3 regions of the Brevibacillus nitrificans genome follow, and region 1 is predicted to be linked to each of the others. Evidence: riboswitches for the same ligand, from Rfam matches in the RefSeq annotation. Region 1 holds a riboswitch; each other region holds the start of a gene.
What was found. A riboswitch is a leader RNA that binds a small molecule or an ion and turns the genes downstream of it on or off. The one in region 1 is predicted to bind S-adenosylmethionine.
Positions count from the first base shown of each region.

Region 2: linked by a shared signal. The riboswitch ahead of EDM59_RS00560 (aminotransferase class I/II-fold pyridoxal phosphate-dependent enzyme) and the one ahead of metH (methionine synthase) in region 1 are both predicted to bind S-adenosylmethionine.
Region 3: linked by a shared signal. The riboswitch ahead of EDM59_RS01935 (homoserine dehydrogenase) and the one ahead of metH (methionine synthase) in region 1 are both predicted to bind S-adenosylmethionine.

Region 1 is NZ_RHHU01000003.1:1,497,952-1,507,998, forward strand. It holds gene EDM59_RS09055 (bifunctional homocysteine S-methyltransferase/methylenetetrahydrofolate reductase) at 1-674, opposite strand, end outside; gene metH (methionine synthase) at 704-4,150, opposite strand; SAM riboswitch class I at 4,339-4,439, opposite strand; gene EDM59_RS09065 (YjcZ family sporulation protein) at 4,652-4,753, shown strand; gene EDM59_RS09070 (hypothetical protein) at 4,910-5,404, shown strand; T-box leader at 5,448-5,685, shown strand; gene argS (arginine--tRNA ligase) at 5,754-7,466, shown strand; gene EDM59_RS09085 (hypothetical protein) at 7,994-9,250, opposite strand; gene EDM59_RS09090 (dihydrofolate reductase family protein) at 9,420-9,971, shown strand.
Region 2 is NZ_RHHU01000001.1:111,931-121,977, reverse strand. It holds gene EDM59_RS00585 (YlaH-like family protein) at 144-470, shown strand; gene EDM59_RS00580 (hypothetical protein) at 481-753, shown strand; gene EDM59_RS00575 (hypothetical protein) at 924-2,330, shown strand; gene EDM59_RS00570 (DUF5665 domain-containing protein) at 2,340-2,669, opposite strand; gene EDM59_RS00565 (pyridoxamine 5'-phosphate oxidase family protein) at 2,817-3,275, shown strand; SAM riboswitch class I at 3,358-3,476, shown strand; gene EDM59_RS00560 (aminotransferase class I/II-fold pyridoxal phosphate-dependent enzyme) at 3,571-4,734, shown strand; gene EDM59_RS00555 (trans-sulfuration enzyme family protein) at 4,731-5,918, shown strand; gene EDM59_RS00550 (YhcN/YlaJ family sporulation lipoprotein) at 5,955-6,575, opposite strand; gene EDM59_RS00545 (PhoH family protein) at 6,752-8,086, shown strand; gene EDM59_RS00535 (DinB family protein) at 8,437-8,913, opposite strand; gene EDM59_RS00530 (hypothetical protein) at 9,051-9,497, shown strand; gene EDM59_RS00525 (hypothetical protein) at 9,569-10,047, shown strand, end outside.
Region 3 is NZ_RHHU01000003.1:7,349-17,395, reverse strand. It holds gene EDM59_RS01965 (threonine ammonia-lyase) at 1-57, opposite strand, end outside; gene EDM59_RS01960 (M20 metallopeptidase family protein) at 132-1,286, opposite strand; gene EDM59_RS01955 (YfcC family protein) at 1,302-2,708, opposite strand; gene EDM59_RS01950 (LysR family transcriptional regulator) at 2,908-3,786, opposite strand; gene EDM59_RS01945 (ornithine cyclodeaminase family protein) at 3,928-4,983, shown strand; gene EDM59_RS01940 (aminotransferase) at 5,014-6,138, shown strand; gene EDM59_RS01935 (homoserine dehydrogenase) at 6,210-7,475, opposite strand; SAM riboswitch class I at 7,557-7,666, opposite strand; SAM riboswitch class I at 7,746-7,853, opposite strand; gene EDM59_RS01930 (DinB family protein) at 7,953-8,468, opposite strand; gene EDM59_RS01925 (cyclase family protein) at 8,530-9,153, opposite strand; gene EDM59_RS01920 (Gfo/Idh/MocA family protein) at 9,241-10,047, opposite strand, start outside.

The sequences.
Region 1 (10,047 bases):
GGAACCTGCGTATGTTCAAACGATCGCAAAATTTCTGCTGGACCGAGACGGCAGTTGAGACCCACGATGTCCGCTCCTGCCTGCTTCAGCTGCCCAAACGCATCTGTCAGCGAGTATCCATCCCGCGTGCGTCCTACCTCGAGCGTAGCCAGCTGGGCGATCAGGGGAGCATCCGTCAACGGACGAATGACCTCCAGCGCCATAAGCAGCTCCTCCAGGTCGAGAAACGTCTCCAAAATAATTCCGTCCACACCGGCGTGAAGCAGGGCAATCGCTTGCTCCTCATACTGGTCCCGGTATTCATCCAGCACTTTTTTACGCACGCGACCTGCCAGAATGGAGCCAATGCTCCCTGCGACATACGCATCGTCTCTTGCGGATTCCCGGGCAATTTTTACGGCTAAACGATTGATCCTCGCCACGCGATGCTCCAGACCATAGCGGGACAAGGAATCCCGATTGGCTGAATACGTATTGGTCTCCAAAAGTCTGGCTCCAGCCGCATAATACGAATCATGAACCTCTTGGACAAGCTTCGGATTCGACAGCGACAGTTCTTCGAAGCTCACTCCGAGTGGGACGCCCAGCCTGTGCAGCTGGGTCGCCATCGCTCCATCTCCTACCAGCAGGTGATCCTGCAAATACTCCCGTAAATCTTTCTTGCCTGTGGTCAACTCAATCACTTCTCTCCTTTTGATTCCGTTTATACTTCAAACACCGACGGTCCGGCATTAAAATAGCGAGCCTCTGGGTGTGCGAATACCATCGCTGATACGGATGCTTCCGGCTCCATCATAAAGCCTTCGGTCAGTTGAACGCCGATATTTTCCGGCTGCAACAAGCGGAACAGCTGCGCCTGATCCTCCAAATTCGGGCAAGCAGGATAGCCGAACGATACGCGGATCCCTTGGTAGCGGGCTCCGAATCGCTCCAGCATGGTCATCTCTGCCGGGTCAGGAATCCCCCACACATCACGCATAATGTGGTGAATCCGCTCAGCGAAAGCCTCTGCCAGCTCCAGCGCGAGTGCCTGCAGAACATGGGAGCGCAAATAGTCTCCGCGTTCCTTTAGCTCGGTAGAACGCTCGCGAATGCCTCCGCCCGCTGTTACTGTCAGGAAGCCGACGTAATCCATTTCTCCACTCTCCACAGGTCGGAGGAAATCGGAGAGGCACAGATGCGGTTCTTCCGGCTGACGCGGGAACTCGAATCGCTCCAGCACCTTGCTGTGATCGTTCGGATCGTAGACCAAAATCTCATTTCCCTGGGATTGCGCCGGGAAGAATTGGTACACCCCGTGTGCGGAAATCGAGCCTTGCTGCTTGGCGTCATTCAGCAAATCCTCCACCAGTCCGTACAGCTCCAGCGTTTTCTCATCTCCGGATTCAATCAGCTTATCTACGTTTCCACGCACCCCGAGATGCTTGCCGAGCAGCATCCGCAGATTCAAGTACGGCTGCAAATGCGTGATCGGATATTGGCGCAAAATGTGGCGCTCGCAATCTGGTGGAACTTGGACAGGTACGGTTTTGCTCACGGCCGAGCGTGCGGGGAGGGTTGGTTTTTTCTCCTCGACGACAGGTTGGGCGGTGGCGACTGCTTCTAGCAGATTTTGCTGCTCCTCCACCAGGCGTTCGCGCTCTTCCGGATTTTGCAGTCGGTTCACGAGGTCCAGACCATCCATCGCATCTTTTGCATAGAGCACGATCCCGCGGTATTCCGGCGCGATCCGGTTGGATGTGAACTTCCGAGTCAGCGCGGCGCCCCCTACCATCATCGGTACGTCAATTCCTGCATCGCGCAAGTCCTGCGCCGTAATGACCATCTGCTGTGCGGATTTCACCAAAAGACCGGACAGACCGATCGCATCCGGCTTTTGTTCGCGGCAGGCTGCGATCAACTGCTCAGGCGGGACTTTGATCCCGAGGTTCACCACATCGTAGCCGTTATTCGCCAAGATGATTTCCACCAGGTTTTTGCCGATGTCATGTACATCGCCTTTTACCGTTGCCAGCAGGATCTTGCCCTTCGCTGCCGCATCGGATTTCTCCATAAATGGTTCGAGATACGATACCGATGCCTTCATGACCTCGGCACTCTGCAGCACCTCTGCCACGATCAGCTGGTTGCCGTTGAAAAGGCGACCGACCTCTTCCATTCCCGTCATCAATGGTCCGTTGATAATTTCCAGCGGTGCATATTTTTCCAAAGCCAGCTTCAAGTCTTCCGTCAGACCATCCTTGGAGCCTTCGACGACATAGCGTGCCAGGCGTTCTTCCAGCGTCAGCTTGGAGACCTCTACGCTCACTTCTTTCTTCTTTTGACGATAAAACTCCGTAAAGGCGGCCAGCGTTTCGTCATTCGTTTCGAACAACAGCGCCTCGGCCAGCTTCCGTTCATTTTCCGGTATCGAAGCATAGCGCTCCAGCTTTTCCGTGTTGACGATCGCGTAGTCCAGACCTGCTACTGTCGTGTGGTACAGGAACACGGCATTCAGCACTTCCCGACCTGCTGCCGGCAATCCAAAGGATACGTTGCTGACACCCAGAATGGTTTTGCACTCCGGCATCGCTTGTTTGATCAAACGAATCCCTTCCACCGTTTCCTTAGCAGAACCGATGTACTGCTCATCGCCAGTTCCGACAGGGAATACCAGTGGGTCAAAAATGATGTCCTGCGGCTTTACTCCGTATTGATTTACCAATATATCGTAGGAACGCTTGGCAACCTCGAGCTTTTTCTCGCGAGTTACAGCCATCCCGGCTTCTTCAATCGTCCCGACGACGACTGCTGCACCGTATTTGTGAATGAGCGGTGCGACTTCCTCAAAACGCTCCAGCCCATCCTCGAGGTTAATCGAGTTGAGAATGGCCTTCCCTTGGGAGTAACGCAGACCCAGCTCCATCACTTTTGCATCGGTGGAGTCGATCATCAGCGGCGCCTTCACCTTTTTTACGATGAATTGCAGGAATTTTTCCATATCCTCGTATTCATCCCGGTCCGGGTCAGCCAAGCAGATGTCGATTACGTGGGCTCCACGCTTTACCTGTGCTCTGGCAATGTCGGATGCTTCCTCGTACTGACCTGCCGCGATCAAGTCACGGAATTTTTTCGAGCCGATGACGTTGGTACGCTCTCCCACGAGCAACGGACGATTGTCGTCTTCCACGTAAACCACTTCGATGCCAGAGACGGCGCTGACCGGTTCCTTCACTTGCTCACGCGGCTTGCAATCCTTTAGCGCCTCTGCCATTGCGCGGATATGCTCTGGCGTCGTACCGCAGCAGCCCCCCGCTACGTTCAGCCAACCCTGCTCAGCGAACGCGCGCATTTTGGCCGCTAAGCCTTGGGGAGTTTCGTGATAATGACCGTTTTCATCCGGAAGCCCAGCATTCGGATAACAGCTGACGCCGCATTCCGCCAAGCCGGACAGCGTACGCAGATGGTCACGCATGAATTCCGGGCCTGTCGCGCAGTTCAAACCGACCGAAACCGGCTTCAAGTGCTCCAGGGAAAAATAGAAAGCTTCAATGTTTTGTCCGGCGAGGGTAGTTCCCATCGGCTCGATCGTTCCCGAGAGCATGATCGGCAGTTCGGTTTGCAGTTCTTCAAACGCTTTGCGGATCCCGATGCCCCCCGCTTTCACGTTCAGCGTGTCTTGGGAGGTCTCTAAAAGAAGCACATCGGCTCCACCGAGAATCATCCCTTTGGCTTGGCGATAGTAGGACTCCACCAGCTCTTCAAAGGTGACGCCGCCTGTCAGAGACAGCGTTTTAGTCGTCGGCCCCATGGAACCTGCCACGTAGCGCGGCCATTCTGGAGTCGAGTAGGCATCCACCGCTTCCTTCGCCAGCCGGGTTGCCGCTATATTGATTTCGAGGTCTTTATCGGCTACGTCGTACTCAGCCAATACCACAGAAGTCGCGCCAAAGGTATTGGTCTCGACGATGTCTGCGCCTGCCTCCAAATACTTTTCATGGATGGAACGAATCACATCCGGTCTTGTCAAATTCAACAGCTCGTTACAGCCATCGTACTCCTCACCGCCAAAATCCTCGGCTGTCAGGTTTGCCTGTTGCAGCATGGTTCCCATTGCGCCATCTAGAATCAGAATTTTTCGGGAAAGCTGCTCGCGAAAAGTTGGTTTCATCAGCTTGCTCCTTTTCGGCCTCTTCTTAGCCGTTTCATACACTGCCCTGTTGTAGTTGCAAGTCTTCCTGTCTCACTTAGTTGTGCGTATACCGGATAAAAGCCTTATCCATGTTTATCTGCACAAAAAAATCCCCTTCTTAAGTAGAAGAGGATTTGTCCGCGAAATACAGAAGCGCCTGAGTCATCCTCTCATCTTTCAAAGCCGTAGCTTTGCTGGAATTGGCACCGGATTTCTACCGGTTGCCGAGGCTTCATCAGGCCAGTCCCTCTGCCTCTCTGGATAAGAGTCGTACATGGTTATGGAGTTGAAATGTCAAACTTCATGAATGTTTGCAAGTATCTTATCACCCCCCTGTCTCTTCGTCAATTGAGAATTTGTCTAATATTTACTCTTGTCTCAAAAGAATGCGCCCATTTTTGGTTGATCTAGACATTCGCCCACGCCAATCTGTGTGTTCGTGTATAGACTAGAGCATAACGGAAAGGAGGGGAAACAAACATGAGTACATCTTTTTGCGGCGGATTCTTTGGTGACAACTTCGCATTGGTGCTCGTACTGTTTATCCTGCTGGTAATTGTTGGGTGCTCCGAAGACTGCTAGTCATAGCGTATGAAAAGGGCCTAGATCCTCTAGGCTCTTTTTGCGTTTGCCTGGATCGAAAAAACCTCCGTTCATTGTCACTCTAAAGCGCTTTTGCTATACTGAATGCAAAAATGACATGTATCGCGGCTTGGCAATACAAAGGAGCGAAACGCTGTGGACACACTAGATGCCCGTGAAAAAGACGAATTTTTATCGTCTCTCGAAAAAATCAAGGAACTGGAGCAAAGTGAATTTGAGACTTACTCCATCGTGAAAAACCGGGAGACGGGTGACCATTATCTGCATTACTTCCTTTCCCATCTCAATTTATCCGCAGGTGGACGTCGAGATGATTACGACTATTTTCTTCCCCTCGATTCTGACGAAGTGCTCGGACTGATGTTTGGCGAGCAGCCTTACCAGTTTCCCGATCATTGGCGCAATCCATACCTGCGCAGCGGAAACGACAACCGGCTGATCCCCTTCGATCCATCCGAGAACTACGATCTGGAAGAAGATGCTGCAGCAGAGCTGGCTATGCTGGCACAGCTCGAGCAATTCAAAGAACAATGGATGAATGCAGAAAACATGAGTGCCGAGGAAAAGGAAAAGCTGACGAGAGAATACTTCGCACAGCTGGACAAGATTTTAAATAAACCGGAAGAGTGAGTTGCGCGAGTGCAGCCTCACCAGTTATAATGCTAGAGATATCGTTGAATCGTTGAAGAGGAAAGTACCTCATGCGAATGACGCTAGCGAGTCGGGGATGGTGAAAGCCCGATGCAGAGCATGAGAGGAAACGCACCTCGGAGATGCGTCCTGAACATTTGCGATTTGCAGATCGTGTAGGGAAACGCCGGGACTGCCCGATACAGCAGGTCAAGCGGTTTTTGCTTTCACGCAAAAACAACAGGAGTGGCACCGCGGGAGCACAACCTCTCGTCTCTTTCTTACAGGAGACGTAGAGGTTTTTTTATTTGGAGCACCCACCCTCTTTCCAATCAGAAAGGAGATTCACATGAGCTACAAACACCAAGTGGCGGAAAAAATCGCCGACGCCCTCGCACAGCAAGGGGTAGAAAACTTTCCAAAAGAAACCGTATACGGCATGCTGGAAACACCTCCAAACCCTGCCATGGGAGATATCGCGTTCCCTTGCTTTCAATTAGCAAAAGCATTGCGTAAAGCTCCTCCGATGATCGCAGCAGAGCTGGCAGAGAAAATCAGTGGAGACCCTTTGCGTGAATCGACTGCAGTCGGTCCCTACGTCAACTTTTTCCTCGATCAAGCAGCTGTTGCGAAGCAAGTGATTGGCACCATCCTCGCTCAAGGAAGTGCCTATGGAGACAGCCACATCGGACAAGAACGCAAGGTCCCGATCGACCTCTCCTCCCCGAACATCGCGAAGCCATTCTCCATGGGCCACCTGCGTTCGACCGTCATCGGTAACGCGATCGCCAACATCATGGAAAAGCAAGGCTACCAGCCCGTTCGCATCAACCATTTGGGCGACTGGGGCACGCAGTTCGGCAAGCTCATCGTGGCGTACCGTTTGTGGGGAGACGAAGCAAAAGTGAAAGCGGAGCCGATCAAGGAGCTGCTGACGCTCTACGTTCGCTTCCACGATGAAGCCAAGGACAACCCTTCCCTGGAAGACCAAGGACGCGAATGGTTCAAAAAGCTCGAGGACGGCGATGAAGAAGCGCTGCACCTGTGGAAATGGTTCCGCGACGAATCCTTGAAGGAATTCATGAAGATCTACGACCTGATGAATGTCTCCTTCGACTCCACCAACGGAGAAGCTTTCTACAATGACAAGATGGATCGTGTCGTTACCTTGCTCGAGGAAAAAGGTCTCTTGACTGAATCCGACGGCGCGCTCGTCGTCAGCCTGGACGAGTACGACATGCCTCCTTCCCTGATCAAAAAATCCGATGGCGCAACCCTGTATGCAACACGCGATTTGGCTGCGGCCCTCTATCGCCACGAGAGCTACGATTTTGCGAAAGCCGTATACGTCGTAGGAAACGAGCAGCGCCTCCACTTCCAGCAGCTGTATAAAGTTCTGGAAAAAATGGGCTATGCGTGGGCGCGCGACATGCATCACGTGCCATTCGGGATGATGCTCAAGGACGGTAAAAAAATGTCCACCCGGAAAGGGAAGGTTGTTTTGCTGGAGGAAGTGCTCTCCCAAGCAATCGCGGATGTGCAGAAAGTGATCGAGGAGAAAAATCCTTCGCTGGCAAACAAAGAAGAAGTCGCTCGTCAAGTGGGCGTCGGCGCGGTCATTTTCCACGACCTGAAAAACTACCGCCTGAACGACATCAATTTCTCTTTGGAAGAAATGCTGACCTTTGAAGGCGAGACCGGCCCATATGTGCAATACACCCATGCGCGTGCCTGCTCCCTGCTGCGCAGAGGCAACTTCCAGCCTGCATCTGCTGCATTGGCAGAGGGCGCGCTGGATAGCAAAGAGGCTTGGGCAGTCATTACACTGCTGAACGGATTCCCGGAAGTCATCGAACGCGCCGCTGACAACTTCGATCCTTCCCAAATCGGGAAATACGTGATCGACCTCGCTCAATCGTTCAATAAGTTCTATGCCAATGTCCGCATCTTGGCGGAGGAAGAAGACATCAAGGCTTCCCGTCTCCAGCTCGTTGCAGCCGTAGTAGCCGTACTCAAGGAAGGTCTGCGCCTGCTCGGTCTGGCTGCCCCGGAAGAAATGTAAGAGACAAATATTGGAAAATGAAAACCGCTGCTCCCCACTCGCTGGGGACGGCGGTTTTTCGCGTTACACGCCTAACAACATTTCGTATGTTTATGCGTCAAACAGATAACAACGAAAGCGAGGTGAATCCCTGTGTGGATGAAGCTATCTGCTGCTGCATTAAATGTTCTCCTTGGGATTGCAGGCTTTTACGTTTTTATTTTTGTCCTCATGACGGGTGGTGCGCTTAGTGGTAGTCAGGCTCCTAGTCCCAGCCCCTTGGGGTATTGGATCATCTTGTTTTACTTTCTCATTGGTTGCGGAGCCAATTTTCTTTTCGCCCGAAAGGCCTCGAGTCCCTGGAGATACTGCCTACTGAGTGTTGGCATATGGATCGTTTCTTTTGTCGTAACGATTCTAGTATAGGTGCTACATTTTTTCACCCATGTCTCTCGCTTTCCCTAGGTTCGCTCATCCAGCTCGCATGAAAAAGAGGCTACCGAATTATTTCAGTAGCCTCTTTCTCAGGAAAAGAATCCTCTTTTCTTTCATGTGAAACGCTGCGGCACGATCACGAAACCATTTGCCCGACGCGATTTCAGCAGTTTGATCAACGCCTCCTGCATAGCAGCAGGACATGTTACCTCTACAAGAACCTCGCTTTTCCGACTCGAAACAAATTTCATTTTCTTTTTATGGAGCAAGAGCTCTATGATAAATCCCAAGAAGAATCCCCCTACTAAGCCAAGCAGCCCCCAAATAATGGGTCCCCAGTACAGGACAAATCCATAGATGGCTCCTAGCACCCCAAAGATTGTGGCACCCATCATGGCTCCATCCAGAATACTTTTCCCATCCACCCGATGGATAGAGTCAATAATATGGGTTTGAGACTCAAGATTTTCCATAGGCAAAGCAACGATATTTTGCGGTGGTACTCCCAGCTTCTCTATATCGTGGATAACGATTTCCACAAAGGGCGAATGTTCAAATGTGGCGATTACTTGTACAACGGCATCGTTTTGTGCTGTGGGTAGATGTGACAACTGTTCAGCCCTCGCTCTGAGAAATCGGATTTGTTCAATATCATATAACGTATTGCTTTCATTTACCGCGGTATACGCCTGATAGATTGCAAAAGCATACATCGAAGGTAAAAAAAGAAACCACTGCCAATCCACTATACCAGGCACGCTGCTAAAATCTCCGAGAAACGAATGGAGCCAGGCACGTATAGCCTCGGACTTATAGCAAACATAGATCCACCAGGCCAAAAGGAATGTGCCCACTACCGTACTGCCGCCATACAATTGGCCCAACCCAGGTGATAAGGCGGACCAAACCAATCCTACCCAAGGATGTTTCTTCTCGAGAATCATCACGTCGAAAAAGCTAACAGCTGATGGGGTAATCGGTGCGTCTTCGATTTCAGCCAAAGAATGGCTTTTATTGATTTCAACCGCGCAACGGTAACTGTCCCAGATGCTATACACAAATACGGCCACATAAAGAAGGCCCCAGCTCTGGTTGATTTGAGCCTTTGCTTCTTCAAACCTGCCAAGAAACGATAAGGCAATGGCCATGTTTATATGAGCCTGGTTGTTGACCACCAGCTCCCAGATAATCAGCAGGAAACCGTGCAGGTACTTGCCGATGTACATGTGCCCAAATCCCGGAAAGGCAGCAGACCACCAAGCTGCAATCCACGGAGTGCGGGGATAGATTGAGTTGATTCCAAATACGGATATTTGCCCTTTGGAATAACGAGGTTTACTATCAGCTGACTGGAACTTTTGATATGGCATTGGCTATTTTCTCCTGCAGCATGAAGTCTCCCTATAATGTAACCAGTAACTTCCATGCCTATCCCAACCACCACCTCGCTAAGCAGCCTGCTGCCAGGCTCCGTCTCTTTATTGAATTTCCATAATATTGCACGTAGAATGAAGTGTCGGAATAAAAGGAGGCGTTCCTATGGCGACACTTGTTTATCACGTAGCAGTTTCACTTGACTACTTCATTGCCGATCCCGGTATGCAGGAAGGAAAAATCGACCAAACACTCTTCCTGTTTGAAGGCGATCATGTGCCGGACTTTTTAGCGGATATTCAGCAATACACCGCGGTATTAATGGGCAGGAAAACGTATGAATACGGGTTTCAATTCGGTGCAAAGCCAGGTGAGCCTGGATACAAAGGGCTCAAGCATTACATCTTTTCCAATTCTCTGCAGTTTGACTCAAACGATGAGGTCGAACTCGTTCGCGGGGATTCTGTCGCCTTCATCCAACACTTGAAGGAAAAAGAAGAAGGGAAACTATGGCTGTGCGGCGGAGGAGAGCTCGCAGGCGCTTTGCTGGAAAAGCAGCTTATCGATCAGCTCGTTCTGAAGGTTAACCCGATCCTGGTGGGCGTAGGAGTACCCATGTTCGGAAGTCTCAAGCCCCGCCTGACCCTGGAGTTGAAGGATCTGAAAAGATTTGATTCAGGAGTACTGAAAACGACGTACGATATTCACTATCGATAGTCTTCTTTCCCGCGATCAAGTGCCAGACAGATAGAAAAGGAGCGACCATAATGATCGCTCCTTGCTTCGTTTGACT
Region 2 (10,047 bases), on a different contig from region 1:
GAAAATACGCCACCTGATAAAGTTAAATGGATAGATTTTGGTAGAAAAGGGTACAAGCTCGAAAGTACGAAGCCGCGGAGAAATCTACATCCACGGCTTGCACGAGACATCTGGTCGTGTGCGAAACAGGAGGAATTATTCGAATGGATTGGATTCAACTAGCGTCAACCTACGTTCCTGCCAACCCGGATCAGCTTTCTGCCTTTGACAGCTTTCGTTTATGGGCGGATCACAATCGGGCCTGGATTTTGTTTGTGCAATTGGTTTTAGTCTACTATCTTGGCTTCGCGACAAGGATTCGCATGCCGATCCTCAAAACGATATTACTCTACGTCCTCTTGTTTGCAGGAGCATTGATATTTGCCATCCTGGATGTTCAGCTTCCGGTTAAGAGCGCGATGCTGGTAGCCATTTTGATTCTCGTGATCGTGAAGCTTAGAATCAAACCAGAACAAACACAGAGAAAGTGAGGGTAATGAAGTGAAGCGAGATGACGCCCTCTTTAATTGGATACAAATACAAGTCGTAGCAGATGCACGTCCAGATGATCGGTCGGCGCAAGATACGGCCTCGTTTTTTTTGGAGCTGTTGCGCGAGGATCATCAAATGACGGGACTGGGCTACCGGATCGAGGGTGCCTGGTATATCGTCTTTGGCCAAGTAGCTTCGGCCGAGTGGGAAGGCCGCTTTCCCGCAGAGCTCGTGGAGGCACTGCTCCATGCCATCGAGAGTGAGCCTAAATACAATCAATAAGCTAGCGTGCGAAACCTTCCGGAGAGGATCTGGAAGGTTTTTTTACGTTTCCTTTCTAGGCCTAAAGAAGCGGTTTTCTTGTTTATGCAACCTATTGAACGAGTATATCGTCTGTAAATGTGCTTTACGTCAAGCAGGGGATTATTGGCATACGAAGAGGGGGAACTACTATGAAAAAGATAACGAAAAAGCCTGTGTTGGCGGTAGTGGCGGCAGCAGGGATTATTGGGGCATTGACTCCGATTTTCGCGAATGCCAGCTCGTTTGGATCACCGAGTGCAACCAAAGTGGTCATGAACGAGGCAGGAAAGGAAGTCACCCGCTACAACCTGAAAGAATTGGCGAAAAACGATCCGGAAACGTTGAACATGCTGCTCAAAACTCAGGCGGAGCATCTGTACATCATCGTGGATGAACTGAAACTGAATACAAAATTGCAAACATATATGGAAGAGAACAAAGATGAGTGGGAGCGAATTTACAACCAATACTACAGCGATATTTGGCTGGAGGTTCGTTTTACGGATGAAAAAGAGGAGATCGTCAGCGTCAGTGGGCAAACCAAAAGCAATAAGGTGTACATCAAAGGCATCGTGACAAAAGATGTGACCAAAGTCGTTGTGAAAAAACCGAATGGCGATAATATCGAGGTCGTTCCGACTAGCGAGCATTCCTTTACCGTGACCTTTGCTTCTCAAGACACAGCAAGTGAGCAATACGTTACGGTCAGTGCGTACGCCGGCAGTGTGCTGGTGGATAGTGAAAAAGTGAAGGTAATCCCGCAAGCGGAGGAAGAAGCAGAACTGATCATACATAGCTTGGCTGTGCTCGACGCGAAAAAAGGGGAGCTGAAAGTCAAAGGGATCGTCAAGCAGGATGTAGATAAAGTTGTCGTGACGATCGATGGGGTAAAAGGCGAAGGGAAAGTGAAAAAGCTGTGGGACGGTGTGGGCAGCTACAGCATTACGCTGAAAAACGTCAAAGGCACGACAGGCAAGGCTACGCTCGATGTTTACGTGGACGATGAAAAGCGTGATTCCGAGACATTGAACATCGAGGTTATCAATCAGCCAGCCAAAGAAGAAGTGAAAACCTACGCGCTATCCGGGGCAGCCGCTCTGGATATGAAAACCAAAAGCATCCAAGTGAAAGGCAATGTCGTAGGCTGGGCCAAGAATAGTGGCATCAAGCTGATGGTGACGAAGCTGGATGGCAAAAAGCAAGAAGTGAAGCCAAATGACAAAGGGGAATACACACTCAAGCTTCCTCTGAAAAACCTGAGCTTTCAGGAGGATGCTGTTCGTCTGGAGCTGTACGTCAACGATAAGCTGGTGAAACAGGCTGCGTTCGCAACAAACAACATCAAGGGCTTAGCTGACATTTTGAAGCGGGAAGCAGAAAAACGCGACGATGAGGACGAAGCAAAGGATAAAAAGGAAAAAGGGAAGCTTGACCACTATCCGAATGGGAATGCGTATGGCTTTTGGAAAAAGCAGGGCGAGTGGTCGAAGCAAAATGCCGAGGAGAATGATCGCGAACGTGATGATGATGCCCGGAAAGACCGTGACGACGATTAATCATGGGTCTTACGGCTGCTTGTAGGATTGTACGTAATCTACCAAGTCTTTTATGTAATCGCCAATAATCGGTATGGATAAGAACTGAGACAGGAGCGAGCCAAGCAGCGCAAGCACGATGGCCGTTCCTATCGTCAGACCCAGACCCCGGGCAAGACCTGCGAGGAAATTGATCCAGAGCAGCTTGCGCGGGGCTGTATAGTTTTGGACGATATCTGCGAGACGTATATCTTCGAGAAACATGGCGATTTTATCCATACGCTCGTTTAGTTTGCGCACCTCTTTGATTTCCTGCAGCAACTGGTCAATTTGGGTAAGCAAGCGGTCAGTGGGAGTCATCAGGTAACCTCCATTTCTCAGTCGTTTGGATTTCTTCCAGTTTAGGGAAAAAAAGAGGGAGAAGCAAGACAAAGAGGAAACGTTTGCCTAATCCTTTTCCAGGAGGGTACAATAAGCGTACGTTACGTTTACAAGGAGGCAAGCAAAATGGCTGAAACCGTTTCCCGATCCCTGTCAGAAGAATTGTATGGGCTCTTGCAAAAGGAGCGTTTTGTCACGCTGGCTACCATCGATCACGAGTCGGGTTCTCCTGCCCTCAGTTCCTTGTCCTGGACTTATGCGGCGTCTAGCGATTTGATCCGCTTTGCTGTGGATAACCGATCGCGCATCTTAACCAATATTACAAAAGAGCCGCAGGTTGTTTTGCATCTGATCGGTGCTGGCTCCTCTTATGCGATCAACGGTCAGGCGGTCGTGAAATCGGAAAGGCTCGAAGGTGTTCCGCTCAAGCTGGCTATGGTGGAAATAGCCATTGAAGCAGTGCGGGACATCATGTTCTATGGTTCTCGTATTTCTGTAGAGCCGCAATACGAAAAGACATACGATAAAAATGCAGCGGCCAAGCTGGACAATCAAGTGATGGAAGCCTTGAAAAACGCAAACTAGCGAAGGGGCTAGGTGGAAAATCCTGTTGACAAGGAAGATGCCCATCCGTTAGTATTAGGATCAATCAAATTGAATAGCAATCTTCTTATCCAGAGAGGCGGAGGGACTGGCCCGATGATGCCCGGCAACCAATCACCTGTAATATACAGGGAGATAATGGTGCTAATTCCTGCAGAGTTATCAAACTCTGAAAGATGAGAAGGTCTTGCTTACGGCGACGTAATCAAAGCCTTCTTTCAGAGGAAAGGGGCTTTTTTTCATGCCCCTCTTACACTATTGGAGGGAGAGAAAACAGATGCATTTGGAAACAAAACTTGTTCAAGCGGGCGTAGGGAAAGACGAAAAGACGGGGGCGGTTAATTTCCCCGTCTACTATTCAACGGCCTATCGCCATCCGACGTTGGGGGAAAGCACAGGGTTTGACTATACGCGAACAGCGAATCCCACACGTGTGGTTCTGGAAGAGGCGATTGCGGCTGCGGAATCAGGCGATGGCGGCTTCGCGTGTGCTTCCGGAATGGCGGCCATCCACACCGTCATGGGCTTGTTTTCCCAAGGCGATCATTTGATTGTCTCACTAGACTTGTACGGGGGGACATATCGACTGTTTGAACAGGTTTTGTCCCGTTACGGATTGACGTTCTCGTATGTAGATTTGCGTGACTTGGCAGAGCTGGAATCAGCTGTGAAGCCTGAAACCAAAGCCATTTTTGTGGAGACACCGACAAACCCGCTGATTCAGATTACGGATATTGGAGAAGTGGCGCTGCTTGCAAAACGGCACGGTCTCTTGACCATCGTAGACAACACGTTCATGACTCCCTATTGTCAACGCCCACTTGAACTGGGAGCAGATATCGTTCTGCATAGCGCGACCAAGTATCTCGGTGGACACAATGATGTGCTGGCAGGTCTGATCGTAACAAAAGGGCAAGAGTTATCGGAAAAAATCCGTTTTTTGCACAATTCCATCGGAGCGGTTTTAGGTCCACAGGACAGCTGGCTTCTGCTTCGGGGGATGAAGACTCTGGCACTGCGCATGGAACGCCATCAATCCAATGCCTTTGCCGTGGCGAACAAGCTGAAAGAGCATCCAGCCGTAACGGAAGTCTTTTATCCTGGGCTGGTGGATCATCCGGGACACGAGGTGCAGGTGAAGCAGTCGAGTGGATTTAGTGGCATGGTTTCCTTCCGGGTACGCTCAGCGGATCAGGTGAAGCCGTTTTTGAAGCATTTGCAAATCGTATCCTTTGCAGAAAGTCTGGGTGGGGTTGAATCGTTGTGTACATATCCGGCGACGCAGACACATGCGGACATCCCACTGGAGATTCGCGAGTATGTAGGGGTATGCGACCGTCTTCTCCGCCTGTCTGTAGGCATTGAGCATCCGGATGACCTGATTGCAGACTTGTGCCAGGCGCTGGATGCGAGCTTGACGGTTGGGGGGAGTGTACGATGAATTTTGCAACCAGAGTGCTGCATGGCACATCGTGCTTTGATCCGGCTACAGGCGCGTCGTCGGTACCGATTTACCAGGCTTCTACGTTTCATCAGGCTGATTTGGATCAGCCAGGCAAATTCGATTATGCACGGTCCGGCAATCCGACTCGCGAAGCCTTGGAACAGGCGATTGCAGGTCTAGAGGGCGGAGAGAGAGGCTTCGCTTTTGCTTCCGGTATGGCTGCAATTTCCAGCGTGTTCATGCTTTTTTCCGCTGGAGATCATGTCGTCGTAGCAGAGGATGTCTACGGCGGCACATTCCGCTTCTTGACGAGAGTGCTGTCCCGCATGGGGATCACTGTCACGTTCGTCGATTCTACGCAGACAGAAGCCGTCAGGGCTGCGATCCAGCCGACGACGAAGGGCATCTATTTGGAGACACCGTCCAATCCAACGCTGAAGGTGACAGATCTATCGGCTGTGTGTCAAATTGGGAAAGAAAACGGGTTGTTGGTCATCGTGGATAACACATTTTTGACCCCGTATTATCAGCGCCCGCTGGAGCTGGGGGCAGATATTGTCATTCACAGCGCGACAAAATTTATCGGGGGTCACAGTGATGTCGTAGCTGGTTTGGCTGTTACACGCGATGCAGCGCTGGGAGAGCAGCTCTACTTTATACAAAACGGCATGGGGGCGATTCTCGGCGTACAGGACTGCTGGCTGGTCATGCGCGGTCTGAAAACATTAAAAGCGCGTCTGGATGTCAGCACCCGTACGGCAGAAAAAATCGCGCATTGGCTCCAGGCACACCCTGCCGTCACGCGCGTCTATTACACGGGCTTGGCTGAGCATCCTGGCCATGAGATCCAGGAAGCGCAAGCCAGTGGTCATGGTGCGGTGCTTTCCTTTGACGTAGGGAGCCGCGAACGGGCAAAAGCGCTTTTTGATCGGGTGAAGCTGCCGATCGTCGCTGTGAGCCTGGGTGCCGTTGAAACGATTCTCTCCTACCCGGCAGCGATGTCCCATGCTTCGATGCCAGCAGAGGAAAGAGCACAGCGCGGGATTACCGACGGGCTGATCCGTCTATCGGCTGGACTCGAAGATGTGGATGATTTGATTTTGGATCTGCAGCAAGCATTGGACTCCCTGCCTTCTTTGAAGGCGGCGGCGCCATCAGAAAAAGCATTCTCCCGGGCGTAAAAGCCTGGGCGAATGCCTTTTTTTTGCTGCATGCGTTTAAGGTGCACCTGTTCGATTGACGTTGATGTTCTTGTTCCCGGTTGGATGCGAGTTGTTGCTTTTGTTGATGCGCTGCTCATTTTCTTGTGAAGGTGTTTCCTCACGATGGCGTACATCTCGAGGCAGTTGAGGAATGATGCGTCCTACGATATCCGCCAGTTCTTCGGCAAAACCGGAAACAGGATGGCCGCGGCGAATGTCTGCCGTCATTTCCCGGAGGCGCTGGACGATATCAGGGTCAGCCGTTACGACCGCATTTGCCCCCTGAGGATCCTCCTTGAGCGCTTCAGCTACAGTGTACTTGATGATACCCACTTCTGGCCGGTCCAGACTCGCATCCACATCGATACCTACGACGGCAATTTTTCCGATTACGACAGCAGTCGCACCGTTTACCTTTTTCACGCGAGTCGCCAGCTGAACGAGGCGATCCGCTGTCGCTTGCGAGGATTGATTATACGTCGGCTGCGGCGCGGTTTGCTGAACGCGCTGCGTATGGGGCACTTGTTGGTTGGGCGGTGGCGCAGCCTGGTTGGCCGGCGGTTTATTGCCTGACATGCATGCGGTGAGCAACACGCAAATACCAAGGTAGTAGGTAACAGTCCGTTTCACAGGCATTCTCCTTTTCCCAGCAGTTACGAGTATTTTGTTCCAGCCAGCTTGTTTTCATTCTGGGAAAGGTCCGTCTATCTGTGTATCCGTCAACATAAACTGTAGTACATCACGTCGCCGCACCAGAGCATCCCTCCAAAAATTGCATAGGGTATATAAGATGGGTAATAGGAGGCGAGATTTTGAAGAAAATCTACGTACTGGACACCAACGTACTCCTGCAAGATCCACGGGCGATGTTTTCCTTCGCCGACAATGAAATTGTTATACCCGCAGTGGTGTTGGAAGAAATCGATTCCAAAAAGCGGTACATGGATGAAATAGGCCGCAACGCACGGTACGTTTCGCGGCTTTTTGACAGCTTCCGTGAGCTGGGACACTTGCACACAGGGATCACGCTGGAAACGGGCGGGCTCTTCCGAGTGGAGCTGAATCATTCTTCGCTGCATCAGCTGCAAAAACAGTTTACCGAAATGACGAACGACAATCGCATCCTCGCTGTCGCATTGAATCTGCAAGAAGAAGAAAACCTTTCTCCCAACCCCCGCCCCGTCATTCTCGTCAGCAAGGACGCGTTGATGCGTGTCAAGGCAGATGCGCTGAGCCTGACAGCGGAAGACTTCCTTTCTGATCGCGTGGTAGGTGAGTTCTCCAGCATTTATACGGGGTATCAGAAAATGATGGTCGCCTCCGAGATCATTAAATCTTACTATGCGACGCGAAGGCTGCAGCTTGCCTCTTGTTTCCCAAAATACCGGTTTTATCCTCATCAATTCCTGGTATTAAAGGATGAGATCAACCCATCGATATCCGCGATCGGCAAGGTCGATCCAGATGGCAAAACATTGGAGATGCTCGTGTCGGATGACGACCCGATCTGGGGAATACGAGCACGGAATGTTCAGCAGCGAATGGCGACAGAGCTATTGCTTCGAGACGATATCCCGCTGGTCACCATGACTGGCAAGGCCGGAACAGGAAAAACCCTGCTGGCATTGGCCGCAGGACTTTTGCAAATTGAGGATCAGCAAAAATACAAAAAGCTTCTGGTTGCAAGACCGATTGTTCCACTCGGAAAAGACATCGGCTACCTGCCCGGCGAGAAGGAAGAAAAACTGAGGCCGTGGATGCAGCCGATTTACGATAATCTGGAATACTTGTTCAATACGAAACGTCCTGGAGATTTGGATAAAATTTTGGCGGGCATGGGGAGCTTGCAGGTAGAGGCATTGACCTATATTCGGGGGCGCTCTATCCCAGGTCAGTTCATCATTATTGATGAAGCGCAAAACCTGACGAAGCATGAGGTGAAAACGATCCTGACCCGCGTTGGCGATGGCTCTAAAATCGTGCTGATGGGAGACCCGGAACAGATTGACCATCCGTACTTGGATGAGAGCAACAATGGCTTAACCTATGTCGTGGAGCTGTTCAAGGATCAAAAGCTGGCGGGGCACATCAAGCTGGAAAAAGGCGAGCGGAGCGTGCTGGCACAGCTCGCTGCCGATCTTTTGTAAAAAAGGTGTATAGCTTTGGAGAAATGGGATCATAATAGGTTTGTCGAGCCCGATGATTCATGGTTTAAACGGCGTAAAGCCTTGCAGGAGGCGAATATCCGTGGATACACATGAACAAGCAGTCGGCGAAAGTCGCGTTGGTGGAACAGCCTAGATTCTTACGGTAAAGCAAACTCTCTCGTGGAGGTTGAAGTGCCAAAGAGAATAACCGGTAAAACCCCATAAGCAATTGGGCTCGACAAGGACCGCTCCCTTCTTGGGGGCGGTTTCATTTTTGCGGAAAGCGCGGTTAACCCAGGAAAGAAAAAAAGCCCGGATCGTACTCCCGGGCTTTTGCTTTGCAGACATGCCTATTTTCCTGTAGTAGTTGCTTTCTTCAAAGCACCCAGCGCGTTCATATGCATTCCTTCGTGGAACAAGGAGAAAGTAAACAGTTCGCCAATAGTGTTCATGGTTCCTTTGTTACCGAGCTGGAATGGCTGCGACAGCTTTTCATCCAAACGATCAGCAAAGGTTTCTTTGAGACGAGCCTTTTGCTCCTCCAATTGCCCCGCGAGAGTCGCCAAGGAAGGAACGTCGCCTTCCCAGTTTGCAGGCTTGGTGCCTGGTGCAAACAGGGCTGCATAGTTTGCAGGCAAGTTCGGACAGCTTGGGCCGTACATGAAGAAGTCTTGGGTAAACAGGATGTGCCCGAAGTTCCAGCGGATGTTGTTGTTAAAGCCTTCAGGTATGACGTCAGCCACCTCTTCAGAAACACTGTTCAATGCGGACAGGGTGATGTTGCGTACCAGATCGTAAGAATCCCAGATGTAAGAGCTGTTAGACATAGAAAAAACCCCTTTCCTTAAAATGGTGGTATGCGTCCATGTTACCTTAAAATCCGCCCAAGGAAAACGGTTTCGTCCATGATTTTTTGCAAGTTGTCCGCTTTCTCCCATACAAATGTACTAGGGGGTGGAGTGGTGTGGTGAATTTGGACTCATCGATAGCGTTTCTTATTTATGTAACGGCGGTATCCAGTGCAGCAGCAGGGGTAACCGAGGCGTGCAAGTCGGTCGTTCCATTTCTGGCAACGGATTACGAGCCCAAGGAGGATTGCTGGGAGGATGTGAATCAGGCAGCCAGGCTGAATCACTACAAACGCTTTTTCAATCTGCTCATCTCTGTTGTAGCTGCGGGCATCATTTTCGGGGTGATGGGTATAGACCCTGCCCTCATCCTGACTGGAGCAAAGACTGCCTATGTGGAGCATTCGTGGGAGCTGGGAACCTGGATCTGGGGAATCGTAGCCGTGTTTGGCTCGCCATTTTTCGCTTCCCTATTGAAAATTGTAGAGGGCTACAAGCAGAGCATGAATAGCAACCAACCGCCGAATCGCCCGCGGGAAAAAGTGACGGGGCCACGGAGATAACAACGATTCTTGCCGCATAGACAGCAGTGCGGTAAGATAGCGGGGTACATACTGGCGAAAAGGTGGGCGTCATGAAGTATACCCGATATGTTCCAATGATGGTGATGTTCGTATTGGCAGTTCTTTTCCTGCAGGCATGCTCTGGGAATGAATTTGATGCAGAGAATCCAAAAGAGTATGGTGTAGGTGGTGTCTATCTGGGTCAAAACGTCAAGGAAGCAATCGACATTCTAAAGCCGACCAAGGCTGATTTCATGGATATGGTGACGAGGCAGACCTACACGGTGGAACAAATGGCGGCAGGAGAGGGAGACGCCGTCATGGGGATGCTGCTGATCGACCGGACCCAGCTCATTTTGAAAGTGCAGAAGGGCCAGATTCAATCCATCATGCTCAGCGGAGTGCCGCAGGAGGATGCGCAGAAGTTTAAGACGATCAGAGGGCTGGCCATATATGACGCTTCCGAAAAGCTGACCCAATTATACGGGATGGGAACTGGCGAAAAGGAAGTCATCTATCAGGGAAAAAGCTGCAAGGCGAGCTTTGGACT
Region 3 (10,047 bases), 1.5 Mb from region 1:
TTCGTGCTCGATACGTTTTTTTGCTTGCAATACACTTAGCATGGAAACATTCAACATTCTTTCGTACCTCCTGAAGCTTTTTTCTATTCTGTCCGTGAAGCTGTGCACCGTGCCGATCCCTGACCCAATTTTCAGGAAAAGCGACGGACAAGCTGGATAAACAGCTCGATTGCGGTCGGAATCGCATCTTCGTCGATATCAAAGCGTGGATGATGGTGAGGATATGCACTTCTCTCCCCGCCCATGCCCACAAAGACAAACGATCCTGGACAATGCTCCAAATAATAGGCAAAGTCTTCGGCAGCCATCGTCGGCTCCATGTCAGCCGCGTAGAAGGATTCACCAAATGCCTCAAGGACGACTCGCTCTACATAGCGACTTTGCACCCGGTCATTGACCAAGGGAGGCGGTCCCCAGCTGTACTCGATTGTGCCCACCGCGCCAAAGCTCGCAGAGACACCTTCCACGATGCTTTGCATTTGCCTAAAGATTCGCTGTCTGGTCTCTTGGGTTAGGCTGCGCGTCGTACCCAGCATGACAGCCTCGTTGGGAATGATGTTGTACGTACTGCCAGCTTCGACCTTGCCGACTGTCAGGACCGCTGGCTGCAAAGGACTGATCGCTCTGCTGACGACGGATTGCAATCCACTGACGATTTGACCCGCGATGAAGATGGGGTCGACGGCATCATGCGGCATGGCACCATGTCCCCCTTTTCCTTCGATCGTGATCGTGAACTCATCGCAAGCCCCCATCATCGATCCGTGGCAGACACCGATCTTTCCTTTTTCCAACGGCTGCCAGAGGTGAATTCCGAAAATCGCATCGACGCCTTCGAGTACGCCTTGATTGATTAAAGCGGTCGCCCCGCTTGGATCGCGCTCTTCCGAGGATTGAAAAATCAACAGGACGTTCGCTTTCACGTCACTCCTGTTTTCCGCGAGCCATTTCGCGACTGCCAGCAAGACAGCTGTATGTCCATCATGTCCGCAGGCGTGTGACACCCCTGGAACTTTCGATTGATAGACTTTCTGTCCTTCCTCCATCACAGGCAGCGCATCGATGTCGGCGCGCAGTGCAATGGTTTTGCTTCCTTCCGTCCCTCGCACCAGCCCTACGACACTCGGTGCGGCAAAGTCCAAAATGGGAATACCCAGCTCTTCCAGATGTCTCTTGATATAGGCATGGGTCAGATGCTCTTCCCCTGACAGCTCTGGATACTGATGCAAATGTCGACGATGCTGTACGGCCCATTCGCCAAGTGCCGTAGAAACCAATGCTTGCATGAACGGTGCCCTCCTTTAAAACGGTCCGTATCCAATGAGCTGTGCCACGATAACGGCTACCAAACCGATGGCGTACTGCGTCAAAATCAGAGGCATGATCCATTTCGCCCAACGTGCCCATGGAATACCGGCAATCGCCAGACCTGCCATGAAATAGCCTGATGTCGGGAAGATAATGTTGCCGATCCCGTCCGCCATCGAAAAGCTGAGTACGGCAGTTTGTCGAGTCACTCCTACCAGGTCGGCCAGAGGCGCCATGATCGGCATCGTCAGCGCTGCTTGTCCACTGCCAGATGGAACGATCAAGTGGATGATGGCTTGCAGCAAGTACATACCCACTACGCTCAGTGCAGGAGGCAAGTGGTGAATCGCCGATGCTGCGTGGAACAGAATCGTATCGATCACATGCCCGTCCGTCAAAATCACGACGATCGCACGCGCCACACCAATAATCAGGGCGCCTGAGATCAGACCTGCTGCCCCTTTCATGAACGCATTGACCGTTTCCCCTGCAGACAGCCTGCCGACGATCGCGATAATAATGCCCAATACGGTAAAAAGACCTGCAATCTCCGTGATAAACCATTCGTATTTAACGACCCCGTAAGCCAGCAAGGCAAAGTTGAGCAGGAAGCAGGTCAACACGATTTTGTGTCTCGTCTCCAGCTTCACATCCTTAGACTCGAGGTTATCGTATTTCCCCTCTGCGAAAAAACCGTAGCCGCGGTCGCGCTTCACTTTCATCGCATAACGGTAGACAAAATAGACCGATACCGCGTACATAATCACGAACAGGATGATTCGGTAGCCCATCCCCGAAAATGGCGGCAGCTCGGCAATGCTCTGCGCAATCCCCACGGTAAATGGATTCATGACCGCCGTGGTAAACCCGATGGACGCCCCTACCAGCACGATCGCGGTCCCAGTAATGACATCAAAGCCCAGGGCAATCGCGAGGGGAATCATGATCCCCAGATAAGCGAGCGTTTCCTCTGCCATCCCCATCAAAGCTCCACCCATAGCAAAGAAAAGCATCATGATCGGGATCAGCCATTTTTCCTGATTCGCCAGCTTGCGAGAAAGCGTAGAAATGAGTGCTTCAATCGTGCCTGTCGCTGTTAAAATACCAAAAGTACCACCAATAATAAGGACGAAAAAGATAATGGACGAAGCTTCTACCATTCCTGTGTGAATCGAACCGATCACGCCCATCAGACTCACGGGAGACGATTCGATTCCTTTGTAGGTGTCCGGTACGACAATGCTGCGGCCATTCACCTCGGTCCGCGTATATTCGCCAGCTGGCAGAACATACGTCGCAAGAGATGCGATGACCAGTACGATCAACAACAGCACGAAAACATTCATTTCCCTTGGCTTCTTGTTCAATGGTGTAGGGGCTGAAACATTCGGTTGTGCCATCGAGCAGTTCGACCTCCTTCTTATCTAAATTTTCTGTCTCCAAATGGTAGCATACTCTCCTAGAACCATCTAATAAGGAATGCCTATGGTAACCATTGAGAGATTCAATTCTATCGGCTCAAGAGCTCTTGTCGGCACGCCGAAAAGGCCGATCGCCTCCGCAGAGGATCCGCCTCACCCTATCCTGCCTTTTTATTTTCTATCGACCTGTCGCTTCCGGCCAGCCTTCTATCACCAGCTCCGCGAACGACCGAATCGTCGTCTCCTCGGATCGATCCTTCAAAAAAATAAGATGGGTATCCAGACGCTGCTCGAGCTGGTGCAAAGGAACGAGCAACCCGGATGCCAGCTCCTCGCGAATGAGATTTGCACTGATTAACGCGACACCCGTATGATTCAAGACCGCTATTTTGATGGCTTCCTCGCTGCTGCTTTCGATCGCAGCTGCCGGATGATAGTCTAGCTCCGTGATCGACTGGCTATGGAGACCCTCGAGATTGTAGCTCTCTTTATAGATAAAAGGGAAATGCTCCATGATGTAGCTTCGGTCATGCTTTTCATAGATTTCTCTGGATGTGACGACCAGCAGCTTTTCCTGTTCCAAAAGTTTGCTCTCCACTTCCGGCTTGCCGCTCACCCCTGCGATGATGCCGATGTCTGCCTCATTGGAAGTGATCATGTTTACGGCATCCGCACTGTTGCACGAAACGAGCTTTAGCTTGACCTGCGGATGATGATGGATATAAGAACGGATCAACTGGCTGAGATAATGGGTCCAGTAGTATTCCGGTGCCGCCACTACCAGTGTTCCGTAAGGCCCGTCCAGCATTTTTATCGCTTTATCCATTTGGGAGACGACGGCGAACAGCTTGTCGACATGCTCTTTCATCATCTTCCCGGCCGGTGTCAGAAACGTTTTTTTCCCGACCCGATTGAACAGCGGATGTCCAATCTCTTTTTCCAGCGTCTGGATTTGCAGTGTAATCGTCGGTTGTGTATAGCCGAGCATTTCGGCAGCTTTGGTTAAGTTAAGCTGGTCTGCTACTACCTGAAATGTTTTTAACGTGCGAAGCTCCATCCTGCTCCCCCCAAGCTTAGAAGGTCTCTCTGAGATTCCTATGGTTACTATTGAATACACTAATTTCATTATTATTTTATTCTATGCTAAAGTCAAAGCCATATCATCCAAAGAGTCAAGAGAGGGAGAGGGGGATCTATCATGTTTCCATTTCGAGTAATCGATGAAGCAAGCGTGAGAAAGCTGCTGGACATGAAAAACGTCATCGAGCTGGTTGAGCGAGCCTACACGCTCAAGGAGCAAAAAGAAGCATCACTGTTCCCAATGGTATTCCACGAATTTGCTCCAGGCAAAGCGGACATGGATATCAAATCCGGTCATCTAAAGGGAGCTCATATATTCGGACTGAAGCTGGTCTCCTGGTTCGGAGATAACCCATCCAAAGAGCTGCCCGCACTCGTCGGTTTTGTCATGGTTCTCGACAGCGATACCGGCGTTCCGAAAGGCATGATGAGCGGCGAGCCCGTAACCTTGATGCGTACAGGTGCGGCCGGCGGAATCGGTGCCAAGTATTTCGCAAGACCAGAATCCGAGAACTTGCTGCTGGTAGGCAGCGGACATCTGGCTCCATATGAAATCATGGCTACCCTTCTCACGATGAAGCACATCAAAAAAGTGACGGTATACAATGCAAACTCCTATGAGAGAGCAGCAGCCTTTTGTGCGACGGCAAAAGACAAGCTGAAAACTATGTTCCTCCCACCTTATCAGAATGATCAGGAACTTTATCAGACGCTGCTGGACCGCATCGACATCGAGTACGTCGCAACCGACAACATCCGTGCAGCCACAGAGGAAGCGGACATCATCATCACCGCTACTCCTTCCCACAAGCCGATCATCATGAAGGAATGGGTCAAGCCTGGCACACATTTCTCCTGCGTTGGCGCAGATATGGCAGGAAAACAGGAAATCGATGAGAATCTCTTTTCATCCGCTCGCGTTTTCGTAGATGACGTGACACAAGCCATCAACGTCGGCGAAACCAAAGTCGCTGTCCAAAAAGGGCTCATCACCCAAAACGACATCATCTCGGAAATCGGCAGCGTCATCCTCGGCAAGACACCTGGCCGCTTGTCCGATCAAGATATCACTATTTACGACAGCACGGGCATTTCCTTGCAGGATTTGATCACAGCGGATTACGTCCTCAAAAAAGCGGAGGAGCAAGGCATCGGAACGGTTGCACAGCTTTAATCACGTAAATGAGATAAAGGAGGAAAGATTGTGGATATCAAGCTTTTTGCAGTAGAGGATTGGATGAACAAATACGAGATGAGCGCGACGTACAATATCGCAGAGACTTGCGTCGATTCCTTGACGGTTGAGGAGCTCATTTCGATGGACGGTACAAATCCAGAAGACTTTTTCCGTTCCCTCGCTTCTAAAAAACTGACGTATGGACATATTGAAGGCTCGCCGGAATTCCGCACACTGGTTTCCCAGCTGTACACGACGGTTGAAGCGCAGCAAGTGCTCGTCATGAATGGCGGGATCGCTGCCAACTTCCTGGTCTTTTACTCGCTCGTAAAGCCTGGCGACCATGTGATTTCCGTCCATCCGACCTATCAGCAAATCTATGACGTACCAAAATCGTTCGGTGCCACCGTCGATTTGCTGCATTTGAAGGAAGAAAACGGCTTCCTGCCGGATCTCGATGAATTGCGCTCGCTCGTGCGGGAAAATACGAAGCTCATCTGCATCAACAACCCGAACAACCCAAGCGGATCACTCATGGAGCGAGATACCTTGGAGCAAATCGTGGAAATCGCCCGCTCCTGCGGCGCTTACCTACTGTGCGACGAGGTCTACCGCAATCTGCTGCAGGATGATGATCTCGTCGTCCCTTCTGTCGCTGACCTGTACGAAAAAGGAATCAGCACTTCCAGCATGTCAAAGGTTCTTTCCTTGGCAGGACTGCGTCTCGGCTGGATCGCAGCTCCGAAAGACGTAATTGAGGAGTGCATCAAGCATCGGGATTACACCACGATCAGCGTAGGCATGCTGGATGATCTTTTGGCTGTCCATGCCATGAAAAACTACGACCGGATTTTAACCCGCAATCGAAAAATCATTAAAGACAATCTGGCAATCTTGGATGAATGGGTAGCAAATGAGCCTGCCATTACGTACGTCAAGCCACGCGCTGGTACCACCGCGATGCTCAAATATGATTTGCCGATTTCCTCCGTCGATTTCTGCGAAGGATTGTTGAAGGAAACAGGCGCCTTCCTGACTCCCGGTATTTGCTTCGATATGGAAGGCTATCTGCGAATCGGTTACGCTTGCGAGACAGAAATGCTGCGTGAGGGCTTGCAGAAGCTTTCGGAATACATCCGTTCCAAGCGATAAGGTTTTGAATCAGTCGACAAAGGCTGTGGAGGCTTTCTCCACAGCCTTTTTTTGCATGAGGCGAAGCAATCTTACTCCACTGAGCCAAGCAATGGGAAACATCGCACCTGTAACCCAAAGTCGGACCGCAGGAGGTCGGAATGCTCATCCGTGAAGCCCGTCGTAATCAAGCCAGCGCGCAGGACTCCCCCCAAGTCGAACTGAACTTTCAGCTTGTGCACTTCCACACCTGCCAAGCGCAAGAAGTGAAGAACCCGATCTGGAGTAGCTGCAGGTCCAGTCCCTTCCACATAGCAAAAGGACTTCGCTTCCGTCTCTTGCGTCGTTTCCGCGCCCCCTTCTCTTTCCTTCCATACAGGATGCGGGGTAAATGGCTGGGTCAGCAAATACGCTAAATCTTCCACGACTGCACTCGCTGTCGGCAGCTCGCCTGCTCCTCTCCCCGTAAACAGCAGATCCCCGACAATATTTCCAGACAGCTGAACGGCGTTAAACGCGTCCTGAATTTGTGCCAAAGGATGACTGAGTGGCAGCATGGTTGGCTCCACGGAAAGACGGATGCCTTCTCCTGTTTGCTCTGCTTGCGCGATCAGCTTGATCCGGTAGCCGAGCTCACCTGCGATGCGGATCTGCCCAGCCGTCAAATCCGCTATCCCTTTGCGGTTTACTTCTGCCAGTGGGAGTGATTCGCCATATACCAATTGCGCGAGGATGTACAATTTGTACATCGCATCGAAGCCCTCCACATCTGAGCGCGGGTCTGCTTCGGCATAGCCGAGCTCCTGAGCCTGCTTCAATACCTCTTGATACGAGAGCTGCTCTTGCTCCATTTTTGTCAGAATGAAGTTGGTCGTTCCATTGAGGATGCCGCGAACGCCGCTAATGTCATTGGTGCGCAGGAATTGGCGCAAGACCCCCAGAATCGGGATTCCCCCTGCTACGCTCGCTTCATAGGCCAGATGCACCTGGTGCCTGTTCGCCAAGTCCACCAGCTCTGTTCCTCGTTTTGCGAGCAGCTCTTTATTGGCTGTGACGACATGACAGCCTTTCTCGATCAGCGCACGCACATAATCGTACGTAGGCTCGACACCGCCCATGACTTCAACGACAATATCGACATCGCTTTTCAACACGTCTTCAAAATCCGTGGTCAAAACGGAGCGATCCAAATGTACGGCTCTCTCCTTTTCCGAGTCACGCACCAGCGCTTTGACGATCTCGATTCGTTTCCCCAGACGAGACGCCAGCTTTTCCTGCTGCGAACGAATGGTTTTAATGACACCGCCCCCAACTGTTCCCAAACCCAACAACCCTACTCTTACGACCCCTGTACTCATCTCATTCACCCCATCTGTAGTAGTGCCGAACAAGAAAAAACCTTCTTCGGTTAAGAAGAAGGTTGGTTGGTCGATCCCTTCTTCTTATCTCGCAGGACGTAGACATCCTGCAGGAATTGGCACCTTGTCATCTGCTGCATGACGGTTGCCGGGCTTCATAGGGCCAGTCCCTCCACCTCTCTGGATAAGAAAACATCCTATGTAGTTCAAAAAATAAAAAACCTTCCTCGATAAGAAGAAGGTTCGTAATATCGTATACGAATGACCCGCTTCTTATCTATCGAGACCATCGTCTCGCAGGAATTGGCACCTTGTCATCTGTTGCATGACGGTTGCCGGGCTTCATAGGGCCAGACCCTCCACCTCTCTGGATAAGAACGTTTTATGCTATTGAGGACTATTCTAAGAAATTCCACCCCATCCGTCAACAAAAAATTCACGCTATTCCACTGACTTTAAAAAATTGCCGCTTACAGCCTATACCCCGTATCTTTCCACCAGAATGCTGCGGTGATGCAGCTCGTGACCCGCGATGATAAACGCCAACGCTCTCACAGAAATCACGCTGTTATTGGCCGTTCCCTTCCGCATCCAGGACTCTTCCGGCAAGCCTTTAAGCAAGGCAATCGTAGCCAGGCGAACGGCTTGGTATTCCTCTAACAGATCGCTCACTGAGCGGGATGAAAACGAGCCCTGTGCCACATACGCTTCATCGTCGTAGCCTGCCAGCCCTGTTTCATCTGCTCTGGCAAATCGGAGCAGTCGATAGCTCATGATTCGTTCGGTATCGATGAGATGTCCCAGCACTTCTTTTACTGACCATTTCCCTGGAGCGTAGCGATGCTCCTCCTGTTCCTTGGTGAGTGCCGAATACTGTTTGGTCGTTTCCTGTATGTGAGCAGCTAGCAGCTGAACCAGGTCGCCATCTGGCACGAGATCGATATACCTGCCGTAGTAGGCGATGTATTCGTCTTGCATTGGACGTGTGATCATGTTTCTTACCCCTCTTTCTTTGGACGAAAATAAACAACCAACGCTCCTTGCTGACTATCCCTTAAGAAATCGTGACCCCATCCAGCAACAAGACCCGTGCTGGTGCGGCGTCTGTACCCATTAGCTTGAGCGGAGCCGCAACCATCAAATACTCCCCTTGCGGCACTTCCTTCAAGCGCAAGCCTTCGATGATAATGATCTCGCTGGCAAACAGTGTTTTGTGGGTCGGATGCCCTTCTTGGCTTCGCTCGATCCCCAGTGCGTCCGTCCCTACGCCTCGCACACCGAGATTCGCCAAATATTCCGCTCCATCCTTTGCCAAAAAGACAAACTCGAAATCAAAGGCTTCTTCCCAGGAATTTCTCGTTTTGAACAACAGAAAATCTCCGGCCCCAATCTCAAATGCCTCCAGATCGGCGCGTCCGATTCTGTCCTGCACATGGGTGAGATCCAGTACTTTGCAGGTTCCTACCAGCTTTTCCAATGAAATAGATTCAAACGTAGCCCCATCCGTCACCATGTGCAGAGGAGCATCTACATGAGTTCCTGTATGTACATCCAGCTCAATCCTTGATTCGGTCACATATCCATTGGTCACCGGGTTGATTCTGGGCTGCTTCTCCGGCTTGTTTTTGTAGACCGTCATCCCTTCATAAACAGCACCCGTTACATCGTACATTTTCATGCATGTCATCCTCCAAATCAAAGTATGGTTGGACCAAAGCTACGTACGAATCTGAAAATTCAAACAGACACCTCCAAAAGCTTGGTGCTAGTCTTCAGCACCGGGCAGGTCTGGCGGATAAACGAGACCGATTTGTCTTCTCGCTTCGTCCATGATTTCCATCGTGTACAGCGAGCTTGCATGGGAATTCGTCGCGGATTGCCGTTCGCCACGCTTGGCAAGCTCCATGAACTCTCGGATTTCATAATGCATCAGCTTGGGCGTTTGCTCCTGGGTGATATCTTCGACTCTGCCATCCCTGTAGCGGATCTCAATCTTTTTCAGGTGATTGATTTTGTCGATGACCATCGTAGCCAGCTCCCCTTGAATTTCGGTTGGCAGATAGGAGTCTGTAATTTTGGAGTAAATGACCACAGCCTCTTTATCTTCGTACTTCATGAGGATGCTTCCTTCACCATCTACGCCGGATTCGAGCATGACCGCTTCCGCTTTTACCGAGTCGGGCTTTCCAAACAGGACAACGAGCGGATACAGACAGTAGACCCCGATATCCATCAGTGCCCCGTTTGAAAAGGCAGGGTCAAATGCGTTGAGCACGGTACCTGACTTGAAGGCATCATAGCGCGAGGAGTATTGGCAATTCGCTGCGAAATAGCGCCGAATTTTCCCGAGCTTAGGAAGATTCTCCTGGATCGCGCGGAAGTTGGGGGCAAACGTCGGTTTGACTGCTTCCATGAGGAGAACCCCGTTTTGTTCGGCAGCCGCCAGCATCGCACTAACCTCTTTTGCGTTTGATGCAAACGGCTTTTCACACAGCACGTGAAGTCCATGCTCCATACACAGGATCGCTTGTCTCGCATGAAAGGAATTTGGGCTGGCGATGTAGACCGCATC